Regions from separate parts of the Lysinibacillus sp. G4S2 genome, predicted to be linked through region 2. Evidence: a T-box and tRNA genes for the amino acid it is inferred to sense, from the RefSeq annotation. Region 2 holds a T-box; the other holds one or more tRNA genes.

Region 1 (8,476 bases), 3.6 Mb from region 2:
ACTACCTAGTGACCGATAGTGAACCAGTACCGTGAGGGAAAGGTGAAAAGCACCCCGGAAGGGGAGTGAAAGAGATCCTGAAACCGTGTGCCTACAAGTAGTTAGAGCCCGTTAATGGGTGATAGCGTGCCTTTTGTAGAATGAACCGGCGAGTTACGATTACGTGCGAGGTTAAGCTTTAGAAGGCGGAGCCGCAGCGAAAGCGAGTCTGAATAGGGCGAATTAGTACGTGGTCGTAGACCCGAAACCAGGTGATCTACCCATGTCCAGGGTGAAGGTGAGGTAACACTTACTGGAGGCCCGAACCCACGCACGTTGAAAAGTGCGGGGATGAGGTGTGGGTAGCGGAGAAATTCCAATCGAACTTGGAGATAGCTGGTTCTCTCCGAAATAGCTTTAGGGCTAGCCTCGTGATGAGAATACTGGAGGTAGAGCACTGTTTGGACTAGGGGGCCATCCCGGTTTACCGAATTCAGACAAACTCCGAATGCCAGATATTTATACACGGGAGTCAGACTGCGAGTGATAAGATCCGTAGTCAAAAGGGAAACAGCCCAGACCACCAGCTAAGGTCCCAAAGTAATCGTTAAGTGGAAAAGGATGTGGCGTTGCACAGACAACCAGGATGTTGGCTTAGAAGCAGCCATCATTTAAAGAGTGCGTAATAGCTCACTGGTCGAGTGACGCTGCGCCGAAAATGTATCGGGGCTAAACGATTCACCGAAGCTGTGGATTGACATCTATGATGTCAGTGGTAGGAGAGCGTTCTAAGTGCGTTGAAGTCAGATCGGAAGGACTGGTGGAGCGCTTAGAAGTGAGAATGCCGGTATGAGTAGCGAAAGACGGGTGAGAATCCCGTCCACCGTATGACTAAGGTTTCCTGAGGAAGGCTCGTCCGCTCAGGGTTAGTCGGGACCTAAGCCGAGGCCGATAGGCGTAGGCGATGGACAACAGGTTGATATTCCTGTACCACCTCCTCACCGTTTGAGAAATGGGGGGACGCAGTAGGATAGGGTAAGCGCGCCGTTGGTTGTGCGCGTCCAAGCAGTAAGGCGTGTGTGTAGGCAAATCCGCACACTGTAACGTTGAGCTGTGATGGCGAGTCCGTATGGACGAAGTTCCTGATTTCACACTGCCAAGAAAAGCCTCTATCGAGGTGAGAGGTGCCCGTACCGCAAACCGACACAGGTAGTCGAGGAGAGAATCCTAAGGTGTGCGAGAGAACTCTCGTTAAGGAACTCGGCAAAATGACCCCGTAACTTCGGGAGAAGGGGTGCTCTTGAGCGTGCAAGCGCATGAGAGCCGCAGTGAATAGGCCCAGGCGACTGTTTAGCAAAAACACAGGTCTCTGCAAAACCGTAAGGTGACGTATAGGGGCTGACGCCTGCCCGGTGCTGGAAGGTTAAGAGGAGTGGTTAGCGCAAGCGAAGCTGCGAATTGAAGCCCCAGTAAACGGCGGCCGTAACTATAACGGTCCTAAGGTAGCGAAATTCCTTGTCGGGTAAGTTCCGACCCGCACGAAAGGCGTAACGATCTGGGCACTGTCTCAACGAGAGACTCGGTGAAATTATAGTACCTGTGAAGATGCAGGTTACCCGCGACAGGACGGAAAGACCCCGTGGAGCTTTACTGTAGCCTGATATTGAATTTTGGTACAACTTGTACAGGATAGGTAGGAGCCAGAGATCTCGGAGCGCCAGCTTCGAAGGAGGCGTCGGTGGGATACTACCCTGGTTGTATTGAAATTCTAACCCATGCCCCTTAGCGGGGTAGGAGACAGTGTCAGGCGGACAGTTTGACTGGGGCGGTCGCCTCCTAAAAGGTAACGGAGGCGCCCAAAGGTTCCCTCAGAATGGTTGGAAATCATTCGTAGAGTGTAAAGGCACAAGGGAGCTTGACTGCGAGACCTACAAGTCGAGCAGGGTCGAAAGACGGGCTTAGTGATCCGGTGGTTCCGCATGGAAGGGCCATCGCTCAACGGATAAAAGCTACCCCGGGGATAACAGGCTTATCTCCCCCAAGAGTCCACATCGACGGGGAGGTTTGGCACCTCGATGTCGGCTCATCGCATCCTGGGGCTGTAGTCGGTCCCAAGGGTTGGGCTGTTCGCCCATTAAAGCGGTACGCGAGCTGGGTTCAGAACGTCGTGAGACAGTTCGGTCCCTATCCGTCGTGGGCGTAGGAAATTTGAGAGGAGCTGTCCTTAGTACGAGAGGACCGGGATGGACACACCGCTGGTGTACCAGTTGTCTTGCCAAAGGCATCGCTGGGTAGCTATGTGTGGACGGGATAAGTGCTGAAAGCATCTAAGCATGAAGCCCCCCTCAAGATGAGATTTCCCATTACGCAAGTAAGTAAGATCCCTCAAAGACGATGAGGTAGATAGGTTCGAGGTGGAAGTGTGGTGACACATGGAGCTGACGAATACTAATCGATCGAGGACTTAACCACAATGTTTGAAACATTCAATGCACGTTTATCCAGTTTTGAAAGAACAAGAAAGTTTTAAAAAAAGCTTGCAATTATAACGAAATATGTTATAATAAATCTTGTCTTTAAAATAGTCTAGTGATGATGGCAAAGAGGTCACACCCGTTCCCATACCGAACACGGAAGTTAAGCTCTTTAGCGCCGATGGTAGTTGGGGGCTTCCCCCTGTGAGAGTAGGACATCGCTAGGCATAATACCCAGGAGGATTAGCTCAGCTGGGAGAGCACCTGCCTTACAAGCAGGGGGTCGGCGGTTCGAGCCCGTCATCCTCCACCATTTGCCGGTGTAGCTCAGTTGGTAGAGCAACTGACTTGTAATCAGTAGGTCGTGGGTTCGACTCCTATCGCCGGCACCATAGTTTTGAGCCATTAGCTCAGTTGGTAGAGCATCTGACTTTTAATCAGAGGGTCGAAGGTTCGAGTCCTTCATGGCTCACCATTTAAATTGCCAACAAAATATGCGGGTGTGGCGGAATTGGCAGACGCACTAGACTTAGGATCTAGCGCCGCAAGGCGTGGGGGTTCGACTCCCTTCACCCGCACCATATTTTAAATTTAATAATTGCCAGGATAAATAAATCTTATGCACATGCGGAAGTAGTTCAGTGGTAGAACACCACCTTGCCAAGGTGGGGGTCGCGAGTTCGAACCTCGTCTTCCGCTCCAAATGTGCCGGGGTGGCGGAACTGGCAGACGCACAGGACTTAAAATCCTGCGGTAGGTGACTACCGTGCCGGTTCGATTCCGGCCCTCGGCACCATTTTATTTTAATAATTAGCGCCCGTAGCTCAATTGGATAGAGCGTCTGACTACGGATCAGAAGGTTATGGGTTCGACTCCTGTCGGGCGCGCCAATATAACAAACGGGAAGTAGCTCAGCTTGGTAGAGCACTTGGTTTGGGACCAAGGGGTCGCAGGTTCGAATCCTGTCTTCCCGACCATTTCCTAAAAATAATATTAACTATGGGGCCTTAGCTCAGCTGGGAGAGCGCCTGCCTTGCACGCAGGAGGTCAGCGGTTCGATCCCGCTAGGCTCCACCATTTAACTTTAATGAACCTTGAAAACTGAACAAGCAAAACGTAATCAATAAAGTTTTTAGTAGCTAACCTTGAGTTAGTGAACAAAACAAAATTTTGGACATCAAACATGATGCCAGCAAAACAATTTGAGCTAATCAAATTTCTTTTTATGGAGAGTTTGATCCTGGCTCAGGACGAACGCTGGCGGCGTGCCTAATACATGCAAGTCGAGCGAACAGAGAAGGAGCTTGCTCCTTTGACGTTAGCGGCGGACGGGTGAGTAACACGTGGGCAACCTACCTTATAGTTTGGGATAACTCCGGGAAACCGGGGCTAATACCGAATAATCTGTTTTACCTCATGGTGAAACACTGAAAGACGGTTTCGGCTGTCGCTATAAGATGGGCCCGCGGCGCATTAGCTAGTTGGTGAGGTAACGGCTCACCAAGGCGACGATGCGTAGCCGACCTGAGAGGGTGATCGGCCACACTGGGACTGAGACACGGCCCAGACTCCTACGGGAGGCAGCAGTAGGGAATCTTCCACAATGGGCGAAAGCCTGATGGAGCAACGCCGCGTGAGTGAAGAAGGTTTTCGGATCGTAAAACTCTGTTGTAAGGGAAGAACAAGTACAGTAGTAACTGGCTGTACCTTGACGGTACCTTATTAGAAAGCCACGGCTAACTACGTGCCAGCAGCCGCGGTAATACGTAGGTGGCAAGCGTTGTCCGGAATTATTGGGCGTAAAGCGCGCGCAGGCGGTCCTTTAAGTCTGATGTGAAAGCCCACGGCTCAACCGTGGAGGGTCATTGGAAACTGGGGGACTTGAGTGCAGAAGAGGAAAGTGGAATTCCAAGTGTAGCGGTGAAATGCGTAGAGATTTGGAGGAACACCAGTGGCGAAGGCGACTTTCTGGTCTGTAACTGACGCTGAGGCGCGAAAGCGTGGGGAGCAAACAGGATTAGATACCCTGGTAGTCCACGCCGTAAACGATGAGTGCTAAGTGTTAGGGGGTTTCCGCCCCTTAGTGCTGCAGCTAACGCATTAAGCACTCCGCCTGGGGAGTACGGTCGCAAGACTGAAACTCAAAGGAATTGACGGGGGCCCGCACAAGCGGTGGAGCATGTGGTTTAATTCGAAGCAACGCGAAGAACCTTACCAGGTCTTGACATCCCGTTGACCACTGTAGAGATATGGTTTTCCCTTCGGGGACAACGGTGACAGGTGGTGCATGGTTGTCGTCAGCTCGTGTCGTGAGATGTTGGGTTAAGTCCCGCAACGAGCGCAACCCTTGATCTTAGTTGCCATCATTTAGTTGGGCACTCTAAGGTGACTGCCGGTGACAAACCGGAGGAAGGTGGGGATGACGTCAAATCATCATGCCCCTTATGACCTGGGCTACACACGTGCTACAATGGACGATACAAACGGTTGCCAACTCGCGAGAGGGAGCTAATCCGATAAAGTCGTTCTCAGTTCGGATTGTAGGCTGCAACTCGCCTACATGAAGCCGGAATCGCTAGTAATCGCGGATCAGCATGCCGCGGTGAATACGTTCCCGGGCCTTGTACACACCGCCCGTCACACCACGAGAGTTTGTAACACCCGAAGTCGGTGGGGTAACCTTTTGGAGCCAGCCGCCGAAGGTGGGATAGATGATTGGGGTGAAGTCGTAACAAGGTAGCCGTATCGGAAGGTGCGGCTGGATCACCTCCTTTCTAAGGATATTTTCGGAATACAAACCTAGGGTTTGTAAGATTACGTTTTGCGTTCAGTTTTGAAGGTTTATGACTAAATATAAAACTTCTAAGAGGGCCTATAGCTCAGCTGGTTAGAGCGCACGCCTGATAAGCGTGAGGTCGATGGTTCGAGTCCATTTAGGCCCACCATATATACCTCTTGGGGCCTTAGCTCAGCTGGGAGAGCGCCTGCCTTGCACGCAGGAGGTCAGCGGTTCGATCCCGCTAGGCTCCACCATTTTTTTGTTCTTTGAAAACTGGATAAAACGACATTGAAATTGTAACAAACACATTTATTTTTAAGTTTTTTATAGGCTTAATAACTTGGTTAAGTTATTAAGGGCGCACGGCGAATGCCTTGGCACTAGGAGCCGAAGAAGGACGGCACTAACACCGATATGCTTCGGGGAGCTGTAAGTGAGCTTTGATCCGGAGATTTCCGAATGGGGGAACCCACTACGTTTAATCGCGTAGTATCTTGACGTGAATTCATAGCGTCTTGAAGGCAGACCCAGGGAACTGAAACATCTAAGTACCTGGAGGAAGAGAAAGAAAAATCGATTCCCTGAGTAGCGGCGAGCGAAACGGGAAGAGCCCAAACCAAGAGGCTTGCCTCTTGGGGTTGTAGGACACTCTATACGGAGTTACAAAAGAGCGAGTTAGATGAAGCGACTTGGAAAGGTCCGCCAGAGCAGGTAAAAGCCCTGTAGTCGAAAGTTCGTTCTCTCCTGAGTGGATCCTGAGTACGGCGGAACACGTGAAATTCCGTCGGAATCCGGGAGGACCATCTCCCAAGGCTAAATACTACCTAGTGACCGATAGTGAACCAGTACCGTGAGGGAAAGGTGAAAAGCACCCCGGAAGGGGAGTGAAAGAGATCCTGAAACCGTGTGCCTACAAGTAGTTAGAGCCCGTTAATGGGTGATAGCGTGCCTTTTGTAGAATGAACCGGCGAGTTACGATTACGTGCGAGGTTAAGCTTTAGAAGGCGGAGCCGCAGCGAAAGCGAGTCTGAATAGGGCGAATTAGTACGTGGTCGTAGACCCGAAACCAGGTGATCTACCCATGTCCAGGGTGAAGGTGAGGTAACACTTACTGGAGGCCCGAACCCACGCACGTTGAAAAGTGCGGGGATGAGGTGTGGGTAGCGGAGAAATTCCAATCGAACTTGGAGATAGCTGGTTCTCTCCGAAATAGCTTTAGGGCTAGCCTCGTGATGAGAATACTGGAGGTAGAGCACTGTTTGGACTAGGGGGCCATCCCGGTTTACCGAATTCAGACAAACTCCGAATGCCAGATATTTATACACGGGAGTCAGACTGCGAGTGATAAGATCCGTAGTCAAAAGGGAAACAGCCCAGACCACCAGCTAAGGTCCCAAAGTAATCGTTAAGTGGAAAAGGATGTGGCGTTGCACAGACAACCAGGATGTTGGCTTAGAAGCAGCCATCATTTAAAGAGTGCGTAATAGCTCACTGGTCGAGTGACGCTGCGCCGAAAATGTATCGGGGCTAAACGATTCACCGAAGCTGTGGATTGACATCTATGATGTCAGTGGTAGGAGAGCGTTCTAAGTGCGTTGAAGTCAGATCGGAAGGACTGGTGGAGCGCTTAGAAGTGAGAATGCCGGTATGAGTAGCGAAAGACGGGTGAGAATCCCGTCCACCGTATGACTAAGGTTTCCTGAGGAAGGCTCGTCCGCTCAGGGTTAGTCGGGACCTAAGCCGAGGCCGATAGGCGTAGGCGATGGACAACAGGTTGATATTCCTGTACCACCTCCTCACCGTTTGAGAAATGGGGGGACGCAGTAGGATAGGGTAAGCGCGCCGTTGGTTGTGCGCGTCCAAGCAGTAAGGCGTGTGTGTAGGCAAATCCGCACACTGTAACGTTGAGCTGTGATGGCGAGTCCGTATGGACGAAGTTCCTGATTTCACACTGCCAAGAAAAGCCTCTATCGAGGTGAGAGGTGCCCGTACCGCAAACCGACACAGGTAGTCGAGGAGAGAATCCTAAGGTGTGCGAGAGAACTCTCGTTAAGGAACTCGGCAAAATGACCCCGTAACTTCGGGAGAAGGGGTGCTCTTGAGCGTGCAAGCGCATGAGAGCCGCAGTGAATAGGCCCAGGCGACTGTTTAGCAAAAACACAGGTCTCTGCAAAACCGTAAGGTGACGTATAGGGGCTGACGCCTGCCCGGTGCTGGAAGGTTAAGAGGAGTGGTTAGCGCAAGCGAAGCTGCGAATTGAAGCCCCAGTAAACGGCGGCCGTAACTATAACGGTCCTAAGGTAGCGAAATTCCTTGTCGGGTAAGTTCCGACCCGCACGAAAGGCGTAACGATCTGGGCACTGTCTCAACGAGAGACTCGGTGAAATTATAGTACCTGTGAAGATGCAGGTTACCCGCGACAGGACGGAAAGACCCCGTGGAGCTTTACTGTAGCCTGATATTGAATTTTGGTACAACTTGTACAGGATAGGTAGGAGCCAGAGATCTCGGAGCGCCAGCTTCGAAGGAGGCGTCGGTGGGATACTACCCTGGTTGTATTGAAATTCTAACCCATGCCCCTTAGCGGGGTAGGAGACAGTGTCAGGCGGACAGTTTGACTGGGGCGGTCGCCTCCTAAAAGGTAACGGAGGCGCCCAAAGGTTCCCTCAGAATGGTTGGAAATCATTCGTAGAGTGTAAAGGCACAAGGGAGCTTGACTGCGAGACCTACAAGTCGAGCAGGGTCGAAAGACGGGCTTAGTGATCCGGTGGTTCCGCATGGAAGGGCCATCGCTCAACGGATAAAAGCTACCCCGGGGATAACAGGCTTATCTCCCCCAAGAGTCCACATCGACGGGGAGGTTTGGCACCTCGATGTCGGCTCATCGCATCCTGGGGCTGTAGTCGGTCCCAAGGGTTGGGCTGTTCGCCCATTAAAGCGGTACGCGAGCTGGGTTCAGAACGTCGTGAGACAGTTCGGTCCCTATCCGTCGTGGGCGTAGGAAATTTGAGAGGAGCTGTCCTTAGTACGAGAGGACCGGGATGGACACACCGCTGGTGTACCAGTTGTCTTGCCAAAGGCATCGCTGGGTAGCTATGTGTGGACGGGATAAGTGCTGAAAGCATCTAAGCATGAAGCCCCCCTCAAGATGAGATTTCCCATTACGCAAGTAAGTAAGATCCCTCAAAGACGATGAGGTAGATAGGTTCGAGGTGGAAGTGTGGTGACACATGGAGCTGACGAA
Region 2 (8,476 bases):
CGTTGCAGTCGTTTCTGGATTCCAGTGTAACGGTATTGTTACACCTTGCTCACGACGGATAATTATTACTGCTGGATCACCGTAAATTAAACGATCAACGCCAATACGTTGCATTTCTTTTAAATACTCGGCAAGCGCATCCATTTTTTCATTATGGAATAACGCATTTACCGCAACATAAACTTTTTTACCCGCTGCATGAATCAGCTTTGTTGCTTCTTCCACTTCACAAACAGAAAATTCCCCTGCTAGGCGAAGACCAAATTGTTGTTCACCAATGACAAAAGCATCTGCTCCAGCCTTTAAAAGTGCTTTTACATGGTCCACTGATTGCGGTGTAACAAGCAATTCAGGTTTTTTCATAATAGTCACCTCTTCAAACATAGTAATAAACCATCACCTACCGGTAAAAATGCACTGGTATAATCAGGATGCTGCATAATCCATTCAGTGAAGTTTTTTAAATTGCGAATCATTGTGCGCTTGCGACGCGGTACTTCTTTTAAATCCAAATCTGATAAGCCATGCATATACATATTATCGATATACAGAACTCCGCCAGATTTTACAAGAGGCGCATACTTTTCAAAAAAGCGTTGATATTGTCCCTTTGCAGCATCGATAAACACCGCATCGAATGTTGTATGAATGGCCTCATCGTCCACCTCTAAGGCGTCTCCTTCAATGACTGTAATACGATCTGATACTGCAGAACGTTCAATATAGGCCTTCGCTCTCGTAACACGCTCTAGATCTCGCTCGATTGTAACGATATGCACATTCGGTAAAGCCTCTGCCATTCTTATTGCAGAATAACCAATTGCTGTACCAATCTCTAAAATTTTCGACGGATTTTGAATACGTAGCAGTTGATTTAATGCATCAATACCAGCAAGTTGCATAATTGGTACATGATTCTCCTCCGCAAATGCTTCCATTTCTAAAAGCAAATCATTACGTGGTTGAATAAATGATTGTATATATGCATCTGATAATTCCATTTTTAAGTCCACCCTCATATCAATTATGCCTCGGCATAATTGCGTCCGCCGGAGGCTTCATCATTTAGCAACAAAAAGAAAAAGACCAAACGCGATGTCTTGGTACTTCGTCATACAAAAATGAGCAATTGTTTTTTTCAGCTCAAAACAATTGCTACCACGTATATTATCCCACATTAACAAACTGATTGAATTTATTCCATGCGGATTGATTAAAAATCACATTTTATAATAGCACGAAAATAGAAGGAAAGCTATTTTTCTTTCCTTCTATCCACATTGTTGCTATTTATGTTTTCTATTTAAAGGTAATTACTCTGCCTTACGCAAGTATTTTTCTACTTTTTGTAAATGTTCATCGTATGTTTTCGAGAAGTGGTTGACACCATCTTTATCCGCTAAGAAGTAAAGGTAATCTGTTTTACTTGGATTTAGCGTTGCTTCAATTGAAGATTTCCCAGCGCCCGCAATAGGACCTGGTGGTAAGCCTTTATTTTTATAAGTATTATAGACATTATTTACCTCTAAATCTTCATATAGTACACGATCTTTATGGGAACCAAGTGCATATAAAACAGTTGGATCTGTTTGTAGTGGCATCCCCTGATCGATACGGTTATAGAATACGCTCGCAATCGTTTCTCGATCTGTTTGGGCGGTAGCTTCTTCTTCCAGTAATGAAGCAAATGTTAGTAATTGATGTACTGACATTTTCTTTTCAGTTAAAACATCGCTGTAAGTCTTCACAACTTTGTCCATTGCCCCTACCATTTCATCTACAATTGATTCTAATGAAGGTTTTTCTTCAAAGTAAGAATAAGTTGCAGGGAATAAATAGCCTTCTAAATCATAGCGAATATTATCAGCTAAAACCGCATCTGTCACAAGATCAGGGTATTTAGCCTTCATTTGTTGAACAAATGCATCGCTTGTTACTAAGTCCATAAATTCCTTTTGAGTGTACGGCGTTTTCTTTTCTACAATGTTACCAATTTGTTCGAGTGTTAAACCCTCTGGAATTGTCATTGTAAAGACTGGTTTACGGTAGACCTTTCCGGATTTTAAACTTTCTATTAGCTCATCTAATGTCATGGCCTGCGTTAAATCATATTTCCCGGCTTGGAACTGGGATTCATTTTTAAACTTAGCATAGTATTTAAAAACACGCGCATCTTTAATAATTCCTTTTTCCTCTAGTAAAGTCGAAATAGAGCTTAAGGTTGAGCCAATTGGTACTTCAACTACTATAGTTTTAGTTGCATCCGGATCCACCGGTTTTAAAGCACTCTTCACATACGTATAACCAAATAAACCGACAATCCCTAATAGTAGAACAATAGAAATTGCAACAATAGCCACTATTTTTCTCACAACTTTTACCTCGGATTTTCTTTTTTCCATTTTTGAAAACATTTCTTGTTTTTTTGAACCGTTATCCACGGGTTTCCCCCCTATCACTTCATTATCATACTAGAAATCAACTTTCACGACAAACAGAAATAGATAATTCAGTAAAAATAGCACATATCAACTTCGCCTCGACGTAATTCGTTCGGATTTTAAATTGTGCCCACAAACTGCCGTTGCGATTTCGCTACAGCAAACATTTGGCTGAATGAAAATAAAAAAACTCTGAGTAGCACTTTACACCACTCAGAGTTTTTATTATAAATCATTTAATATATCTTCAACAAATTCCCATTCGGCATCTGTTTCAATTGGTAATAATTCTTCTATCGTCCCGTCATTTCCAGCTATATATTGGGCAGCAAAAATATCTTTTTCCTCGATTGGCTCGTCCGATGCTAGAACATAAAGTACATAGGATTTACCAAACTGTTCGGATGAAAATGTATGAATGACCTCACAAACCTGATCTGTTCCATCCTCATCTGTTACAGTAATTAGCTGCGGCCCCTCTTCAAATTCATTCAGAAGTGTTAGGACTACCTCATTAATCATCTCCCACTCCGCCTCTGTTTCAACAGGCTGTAAATTGGTCATTTCCCCATTATTATCATCATAATCGAATGTCATAGCAGAAATGTCCCCAGGAATTTCATTACCATTTTCGTCAATTAACGAAAATAATACATATGATTTTTCTTCTGCATCAAAGGTGAAGACAACACGGCATTTTTGCTCCTTGCCATCCTCTCCAATTATAAGAAATTCTTGCGTTTCTTCGTTCATTTAATCTCCTCCAAGCTAGCTTTATTCTTTCAAAAGTAAAAAAGGAACAAGGAGTGCTTATTGCCATCCTTGTTCCACACTTTTAAAGATTACGATGATTATTCTTCGTTTTCATCCTCTAAAGCGTTTAATACGTCTTCTACCATATCCCACTCTGCTTCAGTTTCGATTGGTGTTAACTCACCATCTTCACCATTTTCAGATGGTACAAATGAAGATACGAAGATTTCTACAGAGCCATCCTCATCTTCTTCTGCACCTACCATAGAGTAAAATACATATGATTTACCGAATTCAGCTGATTCATGTACGTGAATCACTTCACAAAGTTGTTCATTTCCGTTCTCGTCAATCACTGTAATGTGTTGTACATGTAATTCTTCTTCGTGGTTATGCTCTTGTGCCATGCGCTTGTCACCTCATAAATTAATTTTTGCTATCTAAGTAGCCTTGTAAAATCATCACAGCAGCCATTTTATCTATGACTTGCTTGCGTTTTTTGCGACTTACGTCCGCTTCGATTAGCATACGCTCAGCAGCCATCGTTGTTAGACGTTCATCCCAAAGCTTGACCGGTAGTGAAAATGTTTCTTCTAAAAGCTTTTTATAGTTTTCAGAAGCCTCCCCACGCGGTCCAACCGTATTATTCATGTTTTTCGGGTATCCTACAACAAATTCTGTTATAGCATACTCCTTCACTAGCTCGGCTATACGCTCAATGCCGAACTCGCCGTTAGCTTCATCAATTTTTACGGTTTCAATACCTTGGGCCGTCCACCCTAGAGCATCACTAACAGCAACGCCTACGGTTTTTGACCCAACGTCTAATCCCATAATTCTCATTTCTAATCCTCGTTATTCTTTTTAATATAAAACTTAACAAGCTCTTCTAGAATTTCGTCACGCTCAAGCTTGCGAATTAAATTACGAGCATCCTGATGGCGAGGAATATACGCCGGATCACCAGAAAGTAAATAACCGACAATCTGATTGATAGGGTTATATCCCTTTTCCTCTAATGAAGAATGTACTTTCAACATTACCTGCTTGACTTCCTGTTCCATTGATTCTTCTGGAAAATTAAATTTCATCGTTTGATCAAATGAACTCATGACCAGCACCTCGCTTTCAGAAATAAGGAGATGTGCAAAAAAGCTCATCTCCAATTTCTCTTTATTATAACATGTTTTGGCGTATTATCAATTATACCTCGGCATAATTGCGTCTGGAATCGGCTTTGTGTTTAGGCCTGCACGAGGGCCGACACGATGTCGGTCATTTCGGTAATGCCACAGGACGTGGCGTTTTTACCGACGCAGGTCAGTCAGCCGTTATCGCATGGATGCGATGATCTTAGGCTAACATCCCCTAAGAACTCCTTTCCGATTCCGTGACATCCGCCGGAGGCTTTAGGCCAGCAGATGTTTTTTGTGCGAAAGCGTAGTGCTAACGCAGCGGCAGCAACACGACGCTGGTCACTCAGGCGTTTTCACAGGATGTGAAGTTCTTAGCCTGAGTTCCTCTATTGCAATCGCAAAAAGAAGTTAAATGGATTTAACATAATCATACACAGAAAGTAGTGCTTCATCAAGTTTTGATGCATCTTTTGCACCTGCCATCGCCATATCTGGACGACCGCCACCTTTACCACCACATGCTTCTGCTACCATTTTTACGATATTTCCTGCATGGTAATTACCACCAACTAAATCTTTTGTTACACCAGCACATAGCATAACCTTTTCGCCATCGACAGCACCAAGAACGATAACAGCTTTAGGCATTTTCACTTTCAAGTCATCCATCATTTGACGCAGTTGATTATTGTCCTTCGCCTCAACTTTAGTAGATAGAACAGTTACATCCCCAAAAGTTTGCGCAGCGTCCACAATAGCGCCTGCTTGTGCATTCGCGATTTTTTGTGATAATGCCTCATTTTCACGTTGTAAATCTTTGTAGTCAGCTTGTAACGCATTTACTTTTGTCACAATATCTTTTGGATTAGCTTTTAATATTGCCGCCGCTTCGTTTAATAAAGCTTCTTCCTCTTTCACTGCTTCATAAGCAACTTTACCTGTCACAGCCTCGATACGACGAGTACCTGCACCGATACCACCTTCTGAAACAATTTTGAAGAAGCCAATTTCAGAAGAACGTTTTACGTGTAAACCACCGCAAAGTTCAATAGAGTAGTTACCAATTGACACAACGCGAACGATATCACCGTATTTCTCACCGAATAAAGCCATTGCTCCCATAGCTTTTGCTTCATCGATGCCTTTTTCTTCAATAACGACCTCTATATCATCCCACACTTTTTCATTTACAATACGTTCAATTTGTTGTAATTCCTCTTTTGTCACTTGTCCGAAGTGAGAGAAGTCAAAGCGTAAACGATCAGGCCCTACATAAGATCCAGCTTGGCTAACATGGTCGCCCAGTACATCTTTTAGCGCGCGTTGCATAATATGTGTTGCTGTATGGTTTTTAATAATTAAATTACGTTCATCACGGTTAACTACTGCCTTCACAGCATCTTCAACATGCATTTCGCCAGATTCTACAAGTACAGTATGAAGCGGCTGACCATTTGGAGCTTTTTGTACATCTTTTACAATGGCCGTAAAGCTATCATTAGCAATAACACCGCTATCCGCTATTTGACCACCCATTTCAGCATAGAATGGTGTTTTAGCTAAAATAACTAGTGCTTCTTGCCCTTCAGATGCTACCTTCGATACTTGACCATTGACAATGATCGCTGCCACTTCTGTGTCTGTCGTTAATGTATCATAGCCTACAAATTCACTTGCAACCGTCAAGTTTGCTAGCACTTCGTTTTGTACTTGCATAGAATCTACATCTTGACGAGCTGCACGTGCGCGTTCACGTTGTTCTTCCATTGCCGCTTCAAAGCCTTCATGATCTACCTTCATGCCTACTTCTTCCGCATACTCTTCTGTTAATTCGATTGGGAAACCGTAAGTATCATATAAACGGAATGCATCTGCACCTGGAATATAGTCATGGCCTGCTGCTTTTTGAGCTTCTACTACATCGTTAAAGATAGTAAGACCACCGTCTAATGTTTCATGGAAGCGAAGTTCCTCATTTTTAATAACACGTTGGATAAACTCGCATTTTTCCGTTACCTCTGGGTAGAAATCATTCATAATTTCACCAACAGTTGGTACTAATTCAAACATAAATGGCTTTTCAATGCCGATTTGTTTTGCATAGCGCACAGCACGACGTAGTAAACGACGTAATACATAACCTCGACCTTCATTTGAAGGAAGAGCACCATCACCAATAGCAAACGCCACTGTACGAATGTGGTCAGCGATCACTTTAAATGGTGTATTAATATCTTCTTCTGAACCGAAGATTTCACTTAGTGCTACTTCACCAGGACGTTTGTATTTACGATTTGCTAACTGCTCGATTTTTTCAATTATAGGCATGAATAAATCTGTATCAAAGTTCGTTGGAACATTTTGAACAACTGATACGATACGCTCAAGACCCATACCAGTATCAATATTTTGCTTTGGAAGTGGTGTGTATGTGCCATCAGGATTATGGTTGAATTGAGAGAACACTAAGTTCCAAATTTCAAGATAGCGTTCATTTTCTCCACCTGGATACATTTCTGGATCATTTTCATCTGAACCGTATTCTTCCCCACGGTCATAAAAAATTTCTGAGTTAGGACCCGATGGACCTTCACCGATATCCCAGAAGTTCCCCTCTAGACGGATTAAACGCTCTTCAGGAATACCAATTTCGTTATGCCAAACGTCATACGCTTCTTGATCTTCAGGATGGATCGTAATCGATAAAAGCTCAGGATCAAAGCCCATCCATTTTTTATCCGTTAAGAACTCCCAAGCATAATGAATAGCTTCTTTTTTAAAGTAATCCCCAATTGAGAAGTTACCTAACATTTCAAAGAACGTATGGTGACGAGCTGTTTTACCTACGTTTTCAATATCATTTGTACGGATTGATTTTTGGGCATTTGTAATACGTGGATTTTCAGGAATGATACGACCATCGAAATATGGTTTAAGTGTTGCAACACCTGAGTTAATCCAAAGTAATGATGGGTCATTGATTGGCACAAGCGGTGCTGATGGCTCATGATGATGACCTTTTTCTTTAAAGAATTCTAAATACATGCGGCGAATTTCTGCTGCTTTCATATGAAAATTTCCTCCCTATATGTTTTGTAAAATTACGATATGAATCCACAAATCAACATAAAAAAGCCCCCATCCCCAAAAAAGGGACGAGGACTTGTGATTTGTCTCGCGGTACCACCCTAGTTGTAAGTAAAAGTATACTTACCTCTTAAGCACTTGTAACGTAAGTGAACGGCAGAGATTAACTGCACTCCGGAGTAGCTTTCGGTATTTGCTATTGTGAGGATTTTTTCAGCCAAGAAATCCCTTTCTTTTACACGCACAAATACTTACTTTTTCCATCATCGTTTTTTACAATTTTCTAACAAGAATTATAAAAAAAATATGTTCTTCTGTCAATTGGCACTATAATGGCTAATCATAATACAACGTCCATTCGAAAGTGTTTATAGAATAGTAGATTTTCTACTTCAACTACTGAAAAAATTGGCTCATCACCATAACGTCCGTTCCGACTGGGCGCTTTTTTCGTAGGCGTCAGATGAGTCGCTTGGGCTCCAAGGACTCATCTGTGACGCTTAGAGTCACCCATCTTATACTTCAATCAACTGGCATTTTTACAACTTCTGATGCCGAGTCAAAAAATTTAGTATTATTTGTTCTATTAAAATGGTTTGATTCTATATTACCGCGTAAAATAATTTTTTTTGTAAAAAATGAAAGTAGACAACCCAGTCAGCAAGATTATAAAGACTATTACTCCCCAAAATGCATTGGATTCATTTTGATATGGTAAAGGCACATTCATCCCATAAATCGTAGCGATTAACGTCGGCACCGATAATATGATTGTAAATGAAGCGAGTAATTTAAGTACTTGGCTTACGTTGTTTTGAATGACGTTCCCATATGCATCCATAATATTATTTAAATTAGTTTGATTTATTTCCGTCACTTCATATGCTTGATCTATCTCAATAAGCACGTCTTCTAAAACATTTGCATCGTCTTCGTCTAATTCGATAGAGCTACCATGTAAGATTTTTTGCATAGTAAATTTCATCTGTTTAAGTGATGTTACCATATATATAAGACTTTCATTCAAGTAGAGTAGTGTGTATAACTCACTATTTCGAT

The links. A T-box is a leader RNA that pairs with one kind of tRNA and senses whether it is charged. The one in region 2 lies ahead of alaS (alanine--tRNA ligase), so its partner is inferred to be a tRNA-Ala.
Region 1: it has a tRNA-Ala gene. The T-box ahead of alaS (alanine--tRNA ligase) is inferred to sense a tRNA for this amino acid. The anticodon was not compared.

What each region holds. Positions count from the first base shown of each region.
Region 1 covers NZ_JAUCFJ010000002.1:122,616-131,091, forward strand. Annotated here, with positions in the region: rRNA gene QUF91_RS00935 (23S ribosomal RNA) at 1-2,451, shown strand, start outside; rRNA gene rrf (5S ribosomal RNA) at 2,565-2,680, shown strand; tRNA gene QUF91_RS00945 (tRNA-Val) at 2,691-2,766, shown strand; tRNA gene QUF91_RS00950 (tRNA-Thr) at 2,770-2,845, shown strand; tRNA gene QUF91_RS00955 (tRNA-Lys) at 2,853-2,928, shown strand; tRNA gene QUF91_RS00960 (tRNA-Leu) at 2,950-3,034, shown strand; tRNA gene QUF91_RS00965 (tRNA-Gly) at 3,081-3,155, shown strand; tRNA gene QUF91_RS00970 (tRNA-Leu) at 3,161-3,249, shown strand; tRNA gene QUF91_RS00975 (tRNA-Arg) at 3,267-3,343, shown strand; tRNA gene QUF91_RS00980 (tRNA-Pro) at 3,354-3,430, shown strand; tRNA gene QUF91_RS00985 (tRNA-Ala) at 3,455-3,530, shown strand; rRNA gene QUF91_RS00990 (16S ribosomal RNA) at 3,676-5,227, shown strand; tRNA gene QUF91_RS00995 (tRNA-Ile) at 5,322-5,398, shown strand; tRNA gene QUF91_RS01000 (tRNA-Ala) at 5,411-5,486, shown strand; rRNA gene QUF91_RS01005 (23S ribosomal RNA) at 5,575-8,476, shown strand, end outside.
Region 2 covers NZ_JAUCFJ010000002.1:3,760,986-3,769,461, forward strand. Annotated here, with positions in the region: gene QUF91_RS19210 (peptidase U32 family protein) at 1-363, opposite strand, end outside; gene QUF91_RS19215 (O-methyltransferase) at 369-1,001, opposite strand; gene mltG (endolytic transglycosylase MltG) at 1,314-2,441, opposite strand; gene QUF91_RS19225 (DUF1292 domain-containing protein) at 2,667-3,194, opposite strand; gene QUF91_RS19230 (DUF1292 domain-containing protein) at 3,293-3,601, opposite strand; gene ruvX (Holliday junction resolvase RuvX) at 3,621-4,037, opposite strand; gene QUF91_RS19240 (IreB family regulatory phosphoprotein) at 4,040-4,306, opposite strand; gene alaS (alanine--tRNA ligase) at 4,739-7,399, opposite strand; T-box leader at 7,479-7,693, opposite strand; gene QUF91_RS19250 (magnesium transporter CorA family protein) at 8,025-8,476, opposite strand, start outside.